DNA from 3 places in the Mesorhizobium sp. WSM3873 genome. Region 2 is predicted to be linked to each of the others. Evidence: riboswitches for the same ligand, from Rfam matches in the RefSeq annotation. Region 2 holds a riboswitch; each other region holds the start of a gene.
The links. A riboswitch is a leader RNA that binds a small molecule or an ion and turns the genes downstream of it on or off. The one in region 2 is predicted to bind thiamine pyrophosphate.

Region 1 (3,273 bases), on a different contig from region 2:
GGATGTCGTGCGAGATCCGCATCGAGCAGAATTTAGGACCGCACATGGAGCAGAAATGCGCCACCTTGTGCGCCTCCTTGGGCAGGGTTTCGTCGTGGAAGGCGCGCGCCGTCTCGGGATCGAGCGAGAGGTTGAACTGGTCCTCCCACCGGAACTCGAAGCGCGCCCGCGACAGCGCGTCGTCCCTGACCTGGGCGGCCGGATGGCCCTTGGCGAGGTCGGCGGCGTGGGCGGCGATCTTGTAGGTAATGACGCCGGTCTTGACGTCATCGCGGTCGGGCAGGCCGAGATGCTCCTTCGGCGTGACGTAGCAGAGCATCGACGTTCCGAACCAGCCGATCATCGCCGCGCCGATGCCCGATGTGATGTGGTCATAGCCCGGCGCGATGTCGGTGGTGAGCGGCCCGAGCGTGTAGAACGGCGCTTCGCCACAGACCGCGAGCTGCTTGTCCATGTTCTGCTTGATCTTGTGCATCGGCACGTGGCCGGGCCCTTCGATCATCACCTGGCAGTCCTTGGCCCAGGCGATCTTGGTGAGTTCGCCCAGCGTTTCCAGTTCGGCGAACTGGGCCGCGTCATTGGCGTCGGCGATCGAGCCGGGGCGAAGGCCGTCGCCGAGCGAGAACGCCACGTCATAGGACCGGGCGATGTCGCAGATATCCTCGAAATGCTCGTAGAGAAAACTCTCCTTGTGGTGATGCAGGCACCACTTGGCCATGATCGAGCCGCCGCGCGACACGATGCCGGTGACGCGATCGACGGTGAGCGGGATATAGGGCAGGCGCACGCCGGCATGGATCGTGAAATAGTCCACGCCCTGCTCGGCCTGCTCGATGAGGGTGTCGCGGAACACCTCCCAGGTCAGTTCCTCGGCGACGCCGCCGACCTTCTCCAGCGCCTGGTAGATCGGCACCGTGCCGATCGGCACCGGCGAATTGCGCACGATCCATTCGCGGATGTTGTGGATGTTGCGTCCGGTCGAGAGGTCCATCACCGTGTCGGCGCCCCAGCGGATCGCCCACACCATCTTCTCGACCTCCTCGGCCATCGACGAGGTGACGGCGGAGTTGCCGATATTGGCGTTGATCTTGACCAGGAAATTGCGGCCGATGATCATCGGCTCGCTTTCCGGGTGGTTAATGTTGGACGGGATGATGGCGCGGCCGCGCGCCACCTCGTCGCGCACGAATTCCGGCGTGACGAAGTCAGGGATCGCGGCGCCGAAGCTTTGGCCATCGCGTTGAAGTTTCGAACGCAACTGCTCACGGCCGAGGTTCTCGCGGATGGCGACGAACTCCATCTCAGGCGTGATGATGCCGGCGCGCGCATAGGCGAGCTGTGTGACAGCGCGGCCGCCGGCCGCGCGCAACGGTCTGTTGCGAACCGGGAATTCCGGCGTCAGGCGATCGGCTGAGACGAAGCCGTTGTCTTCCGGCTTGATCGTGCGGCCCTCGTAGCGCCCCACGTCTCCGCGCGCCTCGATCCATGCCTCGCGCAGCCGTGGCAAGCCACGCTCGATGTCGGTTTTCACCGTGGCGTCCGTGTAGGGACCGGACGAGTCGTAGACAGTGACCGGCGGCTCGCCGGCGCTCGAGTGGACCGAGATCTCGCGCATCGGCACCCGCAGCTCCGGGTGAAGCTGACCGGGTTTGTGGACCTTCTTCGAAGCGGACAATTCGCCGACGGTGACGGTCGGGGTGTGGGCATTCATGAGTGAGCCTCCTTGCTCGAGTGCAACGGAGACCCAGTCCACGCGATGAGGAGGAAGTGACGCTTCGCTTAGGATGCGGGCACTGCCCGAATGCCGAAGCCGGATTGCCGACCCGCGAAGCCTCGCACCGTCCCTACGCCAGTATGAACTGGATCAGGTTCAACGGGTCACTGCGCGCGATAGCAGTATCTCAGCCCCTTGCCGGGACTCCCCTGGTGAGGGGCGCAGGTTGGACGATGCGACGCTATCCTGTCAACTCGATTTCATGACTTCTCCAGCCTCGAACAAGGGCGACGAGAAGCAGCGCAACCACGCAGCTTTGATCGAGCATCTGACTTACATCGACGCCCATTGAGCCACGATCTTGCGCGCTGGAACTGGCAGCCGGACCCACTTGTCATCCGCCAAGGAAACGCTTTTGCGATCCCTTGTGGCGGCGGGTTGAAGAACGCATTTTTCGCCTCGAAGAGCATCTGTTCGGCGTCTACGGACGCTGGTTCGATTTGTTCAGGACCGGATTATTGTGCAGCCGTAAGGGTCGAGTTGCAGCGTTCCCACGACGGCTGCAAGGGCCTTGCCGGGAGCCTGTTCGCGAATGCTGTGGTTGTTCTCGTCCCGCGTCCCGCTCAACGCCGACAGGATCAGCGTACCGCCATTGCGACCTTTGGCGACTATCTGTTCGGGCCAATGCGCGATGCATTGAAGCGTTATGCCATGTGGGACCCGCCGCCGATTGCACCCGATTGGGCAGACGATTCCTGGGCGCGTGGCGCCGCGGCGCTTGCGACCCAAAGGCTCTTCGACTTCGAAAGCAGCCCCGGAGAAATCGCCGGCACCGGGCTGCAACGATCAACGGTCAAGTAGCTACAGGACCAAAGCGGCGTCCTCGTCCCGATTTCGGGCCTTCGTCTCCGTCTCTGCGCGCCTTTCCGTAGCCAACTGTTTGGAAAAGCGATGCTTGGCCGATGGATGAGGTTCGTGCAAAGGACGCCGGCCGAATGGAAGAAGACCGGCGCGAAGGTGCCGGTCTTGATGTCGTAACGAGCAGAGGAGGTCTGCGACCTCCGGCCTCGGATTGCCTGAGCAGTCAAGCGGCCTTGAGGTTCTTCAAAGCCTTTTCGAAGGCATCCTTGATCGGCTTGGATACGTCTTCGGTGGCTCTCAACATCACCGCCTGCAGGGTCTTGGCCTGCTCGACGGAAGTGTCGATCTGTTTGTTCACGAAAGCGGCCTGCAACTCGAAGAACTCGGATGGCGACTTCACGGCAACCAGTGCTTCGAGGTGAGCGAAGCCGGCTTCGGCATTGGCTCGCAGAGCTGCGATCGTCTTCAGCGACACCTCGTTGCGGGTGGTCTTGGCCACCTCAAGGGTCGACTCAAGAGCCTTTTGAGTCGTCTCGGCGTTCGATTCCAATTTGGAAAATGCTTCCTTCGCCTGCTCAACGCCCTGTTCGGCGACAGCGCGAACCTGCTCGGTAACCCGGTACGGCTCGTAAGTAGCGGATTCCGCGTTGTCGATCGTTTCGGTCTTGCCGGGGATCTTGGACATTTTCCATCCTTTT
Region 2 (3,273 bases):
TCGGCCGCTCCTCGCCGGTCAGGCCGAGATGCTCCATCAGATAAGTGGCGCGATGCGGGTCGTCGGCCGGCCCGAGGCCGGCTTCGACATAGGCGCGCACGCTGGCGAAGCCATCCATATCGGGCATTTGCGGCAGGTAGCGCACCGTTGCCGAGGGCTGGCGGAATACTTCGCCGTCCTGCGGTTCGATCAGCCCCGCGACGATCTTGAGCAGCGTCGACTTGCCCGAACCGTTGCGGCCGACAAGCGCGATCTTCTCGCCGGCGGAGGCGCTCAGTACCGCGCCGTCGAGCAGCGGCGTGCCGCCAAAAGTCAGTTTTATGCCATCCAGATTGAGAAGAGGCGGGGCCATGTCAGCTTTCGGGAAGAGGATAGGGGTGGGCGAGCAGCAGCGCCCGGCCACGCTCGAGCGCGATATGGAGCCGGCCCTTGACCTCATTTGATATGGTAAGCGAGGAGCCGAACGCCACCTCGACACCGTCCAGCGGCCATTTGGCGCCTGAGACCGTCAGGCCGGCGAGGTCGGAGAAGCCGAGCACCGAGAACAGCGTGCCGTCGGCGTAGTCGAAGCCGGCTTTGCCCGGCAGGATGGGCACGCCCTCCTGGGCGCCGCTGGTCAGCAGCACGGTCGTGCCCGCCTCGGCCAGCCGCACGCTTAGAGCCAAATGCAGAAAGGCATGATCGGCGCGCTTGCCGCCGAAGGCGCCGGCCAGCACCAGGCTGGTGGCGCCGCGCGCCAGCGCCTCGGCAATGGCGAGCTCGCCGTCGGTCATATCCTTCTCGGTCGGGAAAATCTTGCGCGGCACGGCGGCCAGATTCTCCGGCAGGCTCGCCGGCACCGAGTCGAAATCTCCGACCCAGAGCTCCGGCAGCAGGCCAAGCATATCGGCATGGCCGATACCGGCATCGGCGGCGATGATGCGGGAGCCTTCGATCTGGCGATCGAGCCGAGGCGTGCGGACGAGATCGCCGCCAAGCAGGATGGTGAATGTGCCCATGGCCGTCGCCCTTACCAGCCCGGCCAACGAAACGGAAGCGGGCGCGTCCAAACGGAATCGCACTTCGCTACCGCGGTGAACCCTGATGGATGCCCAGGAAACTTCCGCTTGCGCGCCGCATCGGCCGGGCCTATGTCTCGAAACGCTCTAACGGGGTGCCGGACGCTGATTTTGCGAACCGGCTGAGAGGCAACGAAAGCCAACCCGCTGAACCTGATCCGGTTTGTACCGGCGGAGGGATTAGACGTTTCGGACCATCCGACGCCTCAATTCCTTTAACGCGAACGAAGGAGGCGCCGATGCGCTCGTTATTGTCCAACATTGTTCTTGCAGTCGGCCTTGTTTCGCTTTTGGCAGGCGGACCTGCCGAGGCTAAAGACAAGCTTACCGTCTACACCTACGAAAGCTTCACCGCCGACTGGGGTCCCGGGCCCGCGGTGAAGAAGGAATTCGAGGCCGAATGCGGCTGCGATCTCGACTTCGTCTCGGTTGCCGACGGCGTGGCGCTGCTCAACCGCGTCAAGCTGGAGGGCGCCGGCACCAAGGCTGATGTCGTGCTCGGCCTCGATACCAACCTGACCGCGGATGCCAAGGCGAGCGGCCTATTCGCGCGGCATGGCGCGGTGGCCGATTTGAATGTGCCCGGCGGCTGGAAAGACGACACCTTCGTGCCTTTCGACTACGGCTATTTCGCCGTCGTCTACGACACCGAAAAGCTGAAGACCCCGCCGAAGAGCTTGAAGGAACTGGTCGAGGGCGCCGGCCCCGACAAGATCATCATCCAGGATCCGCGCACTTCGACGCCGGGCCTCGGGCTGCTGCTGTGGGTCAAGTCGGTCTATGGCGACAAGGCGCCGGAAGCCTGGGCCAAGCTGAAGCCGAAGGTGCTGACCGTGACGCCGGGCTGGAGCGAGGCCTATGGTCTGTTCACCAAGGGCGAGGCGCCGATGGTTCTCTCCTATACCACCTCGCCGGCCTACCACATGGTGGCCGAGAACACCGAGCGCTATCAGGCGGCGTCCTTCGAGGAGGGCGAATATCTGCAGATCGAGGTCGCCGGCATCACCAAAACCGGCGCGAAGAACCCGCTGGCGGAAAAATTCATAGCCTTCATGACCGGGCCCAAGTTCCAGGACATCATCCCGGAGACCAACTGGATGTTCCCGGCGGGCAAGACCGACAAGCCGCTCAACCCGGCCTTCGAAAAGCTGGTGAAGCCGACCAAAACCCTGCTGTTCAGCCCGGACGAGGTGGCGGCCAACCGCAAGGCCTGGGTGGATGAATGGCTGGCGGCGATGAGCAAGTAGGACGCAGGATGGCGCTTGAGCACCCGCCTCTGTCCGGCCGGCCACCTCCCCCGCAAAGGGGGAAATTCGCGGTCATCGGTGATTTCGCTAGCCGCCGACGATGTAGGAAGAGCGGCAAAGCTGCCAATCTCCCTCCTAGAGAGGGAGATGTCCGGCAAGACAGAGGGGGGCGCGACGGAACGCGGCGTTCGCTAGCTCGAGCCAACGTGGTGCAGCGTGCAATCCACGCCGCGCCCTGACCCTCGCATCACCGCCGGCATCATCGCCCTTGTCGCCATTACTTTGCTCATCGGCGGCGCCTTCGCCGGCCTCATCCTCGAAGGCGCAAGCGGTCCGTCCAGCGCTGCCGCGGCCTTCGACAGCTATCTGCTCCGCGTCGCCCGCTTCACGCTTTGGCAGGCGCTGCTGTCGACATTGCTTTCGGTCTTGCCGGCAGTGTTCGTCGGCCGCGCCCTGTCCAGGCACACCAACTTTCCCGGACGTCGCCTGATCCTGCAGTTGTTCACGGTGCCGCTGGCGCTGCCGGCCATCGTCGCCGCGCTCGGCGTGTTGGCGCTTTACGGCCATGCCGGTTATTTTGCCGGCATCCTCGGCACGTTCGGCGGTGGGGAATGGCCGGGCATTTACGGCCTCTCCGGCATCCTGGTCGCGCATGTCTTCTTCAACCTGCCATTGGCCACGCGGCTGTTCCTCGAGGCGCTCGGCACCGTGCCGGCCGACCAGTGGCGGCTGGCGAGCCAGCTCGGTATGGACGCTCGGTCGGCCTTCCGGCTGATCGAATGGCCGGCGCTGCGCACGGCGCTGCCTGGGGTCGCCGGGCTGGTCTTCATGCTGTGCATCACCTCCTTCACCATCGTGCTGACGCTGGGCGGCGGGCCGGCGGCGACGACGCTGGAGGTCGCGATCTACCAGGCGCTGCGCTTCGATTTCGATCCCGCGCGGGCCGTGACACTAACGTTTCTGCAGAT
Region 3 (3,273 bases), on a different contig from region 2:
TTGTATAAGCCTTTGAGCACATTCCTCTTTACACATAGAAACGTTCGACACTATCGCTTGAGGCGTTTCAACGTTACACGGGAACTCATCTTGATGATTCCGCCTTTCAAGCTTTGAATGGAGAGCCCGAATGAACGTAAGCAGCCTTCTTCGCTCAGTTGCGGCCCTGATCTCCGTTTCCGTCGCTCGCGCGGCGGACGAAGTCTCCGCACCGGACCCGACCGAATACGTCAAGATTTGCGACGTCTACGGTTCGGGCTACTTCCATATCCCCGACACCGAGACCTGCCTGCGCATCGGCGGCTACATCCGTTATGATGTCGGCCTCGGCGATGTCCGATCGTATGACGGGGCAAGGACCACCGATGTGAGAACTGGCGAGGCTCAGGGCACCTGGCGAAACAACACGCGTTTCACGTTCAAAACTTGGACGCGCCAAGAGACCGAACTCGGCGCACTGAAGACCTATACTGAAAACCGCGTGAATTTCGGCAACCGCAACGCTTATTCGGGTCCGGACAGTCCTCAGAACTATGGCTTCAACAGCGGCGTCAAGTTGACTTCCGCCTGGATCCAGCTTGGTGGCCTCCGAGTTGGTAAGGACGGGTCGGCCTTCGACACGTTTACAGGCTACGCCGGGAACGTCCTCAATAACGCCCTCGTTCCATACGGCGACTTCGATACCAACGTGGCCCAGTATTACTTCGATGCCGGTAATGGCTTTTCGGCTCTGGTTTCACTTGAACAAGGGGCGGGTGTAGTCGGTACTATCGACAGCCATGTTCCGCACGTCGTCTTCGGCGTAAAACAGACGCAGGGCTGGGGCGCGATCACCGGCGTAATCGCTCGTGACAGCAACTACGATGCTTTAGCCGGCAAGGTCCGCGTCGATATCAATGTCACAGATGACCTGTCGCTATTCGGAATGTTGGGCTATGGCTCCATTGGCATCCCCAACGATGACCCAACCAATGCAATCGCCGCTCACAGTCGCGGCTTCTACAAAACTTGGAGCGGCAACTGGGCTTTCTGGGCCGGCTCCACTTACACACTCGACGAGAAAACTTCATTCAACCTTCAGGTCTCGGGCGGTCAGTTCAAGAACTATGGTGTGGCCGCAAACGTCGTCTACACGCTCGTTGCCGGTTTCACGGCGACGGCCGAAATCGACTACGACCACTACGACAATTTCGGCATCGGCATGGTCGACCCTTCGAACGTGAATTCGACGAAGGCTGACAAAAAAGACAGCGTCGGCGGCATCCTCAGTTTCCAACGCTCATTCTAATGGATGAAAATCTCTCGGTGGTCGATTGCTTGACCAGTCCCGATCATCAACCGAGGTGCCGAGCGCAATCTGTCACCGTTTTGCTCACGGTTGTTCGGTCATGACTGAAATGGCCAACCTGCAGGAGCGGCTATAGAGCGCAATCCTCTTCACTTCGCTTGACAAGATAGGGCCCGCCCGTCCAATCTGAGGCATTCACCAGGGGAGTCCCGGCAAGGGGCTGAGATACTGCTGGCTTTCGCGGCGCAGTGACCCGTTGAACCTGATCCAGTTCATACTGGCGTAGGGACGGTGCAAGCGCTTTGCGGGAGTCTATGCCCGAGGTCCTGTTTCGGCAGGGCGACCAAAGCGTCTTTTCATCCTTCCGGCACAGAACTGGGTCTCCAATGCATGAGCAAAGGAGCCTCAAGATGAATGCCCTTACCCCAACCGTGTCGACGGAACCGCTGCCCGCCTCACGCAAGATCCACAAGCAAGGCAGTGTCCACCCGCAAATCAGGGTGCCGATGCGCGAGATCTCCGTCCATCCGACGGCCGGCGAGCCGCCCGTCACCGTTTACGATCCGTCCGGCCCCTACACCGACCCGGCTGTTGAAACCTGCATCGAAATGGGCCTTGCCCGCCTACGCCAGGAATGGATCCTGGCTCGCGGCGACGTCGAGGCCTATGACCGCCGTCACGTGCGGCCGGAAGACAACGGCTTTGCGACCGGCGAGCGGCTGACGCCGGAATTTCCGATCCGCAACCGGCCGCTGCGAGCGAAGTCCGGCAAGGCCGTGACGCAGCTTGCCTATGCGCGCGCCGGCATCATCACGCCTGAAATGGAGTTCGTCGCCATCCGCGAAAACCTCGGCCGCGAAATGCTGAGCGGCAAGCTCGAGCGCGATGGCGAGGCCTTCGGCGCCGCGATCCCCGACTTCGTCACCCCGGAATTCGTGCGTGACGAGGTGGCGCGCGGACGGGCCATCATTCCAGCCAACATCAACCACCCGGAAAGCGAGCCGATGATCATCGGCCGCAATTTCCTGGTGAAGATCAACGCCAATATCGGCAATTCCGCCGTCACGTCGTCGATGGCCGAGGAGGTCGAGAAGATGGTGTGGGCGATTCGCTGGGGCGCCGACACGGTGATGGACCTCTCGACCGGGCGCAACATCCACAACATCCGTGAATGGATCGTGCGCAATTCGCCGGTTCCGATCGGCACGGTGCCGATCTACCAGGCGCTGGAGAAGGTCGGCGGCGTAGCCGAGGAACTGACCTGGGAGGTGTTCCGCGACACCCTCATCGAGCAGGCCGAGCAGGGCGTGGACTATTTCACCATCCATGCCGGCGTGCGCCTGCCCTATATCCCGCTCACCGTCGACCGCGTCACCGGGATCGTGTCGCGCGGCGGCTCGATCATGGCCAAGTGGTGCTTGCATCACCACAAGGAGAGTTTTCTCTACGAGCATTTCGAGGAGATCTGCGACATCGCCCGGGCCTATGACGTGGCGTTCTCGCTCGGCGACGGCCTTCGCCCCGGCTCGATCGCCGATGCCAATGACGCGGCCCAGTTCGCCGAACTGGAAACGCTCGGAGAGCTCACCAAGATCGCCTGGGCCAAGGACTGCCAGGTGATGATCGAAGGGCCCGGCCACGTGCCGATGCACAAGATCAAGCAGAACATGGACAAGCAGCTCGCGGTTTGTGGCGAGGCGCCGTTCTACACGCTTGGGCCGCTCACCACCGACATCGCGCCCGGCTATGACCACATCACATCGGGCATCGGCGCGGCGATGATCGGCTGGTTCGGAACGGCGATGCTCTGCTACGTCACGCCGAAGGAGCATCTCGGCCTGCCCGACCGCGATGACGTCAAGACGGGCGTCATCACCTACAAGATCGCCGCGCATGCCGCCGACCTCGCCAAGGGCCATCCGGCCGCCCAGGTCAGGGACGACGCGCTGTCGAGGGCTCGTTTCGAGTTCCGGTGGGAGGACCAG

Region 1: another riboswitch for thiamine pyrophosphate. It lies ahead of thiC (phosphomethylpyrimidine synthase ThiC); the one in region 2 lies ahead of thiB (thiamine ABC transporter substrate binding subunit).
Region 3: another riboswitch for thiamine pyrophosphate. It lies ahead of thiC (phosphomethylpyrimidine synthase ThiC); the one in region 2 lies ahead of thiB (thiamine ABC transporter substrate binding subunit).

Annotation. Positions count from the first base shown of each region.
Region 1 covers NZ_LYTM01000012.1:273,895-277,167, forward strand. Annotated here, with positions in the region: gene thiC (phosphomethylpyrimidine synthase ThiC) at 1-1,711, opposite strand, end outside; TPP riboswitch at 1,824-1,935, opposite strand; gene A9K71_RS32020 (hypothetical protein) at 2,063-2,575, shown strand; gene A9K71_RS11225 (phasin) at 2,799-3,260, opposite strand.
Region 2 covers NZ_LYTM01000045.1:182,784-186,056, forward strand. Annotated here, with positions in the region: gene A9K71_RS23830 (ABC-F family ATP-binding cassette domain-containing protein) at 1-352, opposite strand, end outside; gene A9K71_RS23835 (thiamine diphosphokinase) at 354-998, opposite strand; TPP riboswitch at 1,140-1,255, shown strand; gene thiB (thiamine ABC transporter substrate binding subunit) at 1,298-2,305, shown strand; gene thiP (thiamine/thiamine pyrophosphate ABC transporter permease) at 2,522-3,273, shown strand, end outside.
Region 3 covers NZ_LYTM01000057.1:25,088-28,360, forward strand. Annotated here, with positions in the region: gene A9K71_RS28630 (porin) at 131-1,288, shown strand; TPP riboswitch at 1,479-1,595, shown strand; gene thiC (phosphomethylpyrimidine synthase ThiC) at 1,699-3,273, shown strand, end outside.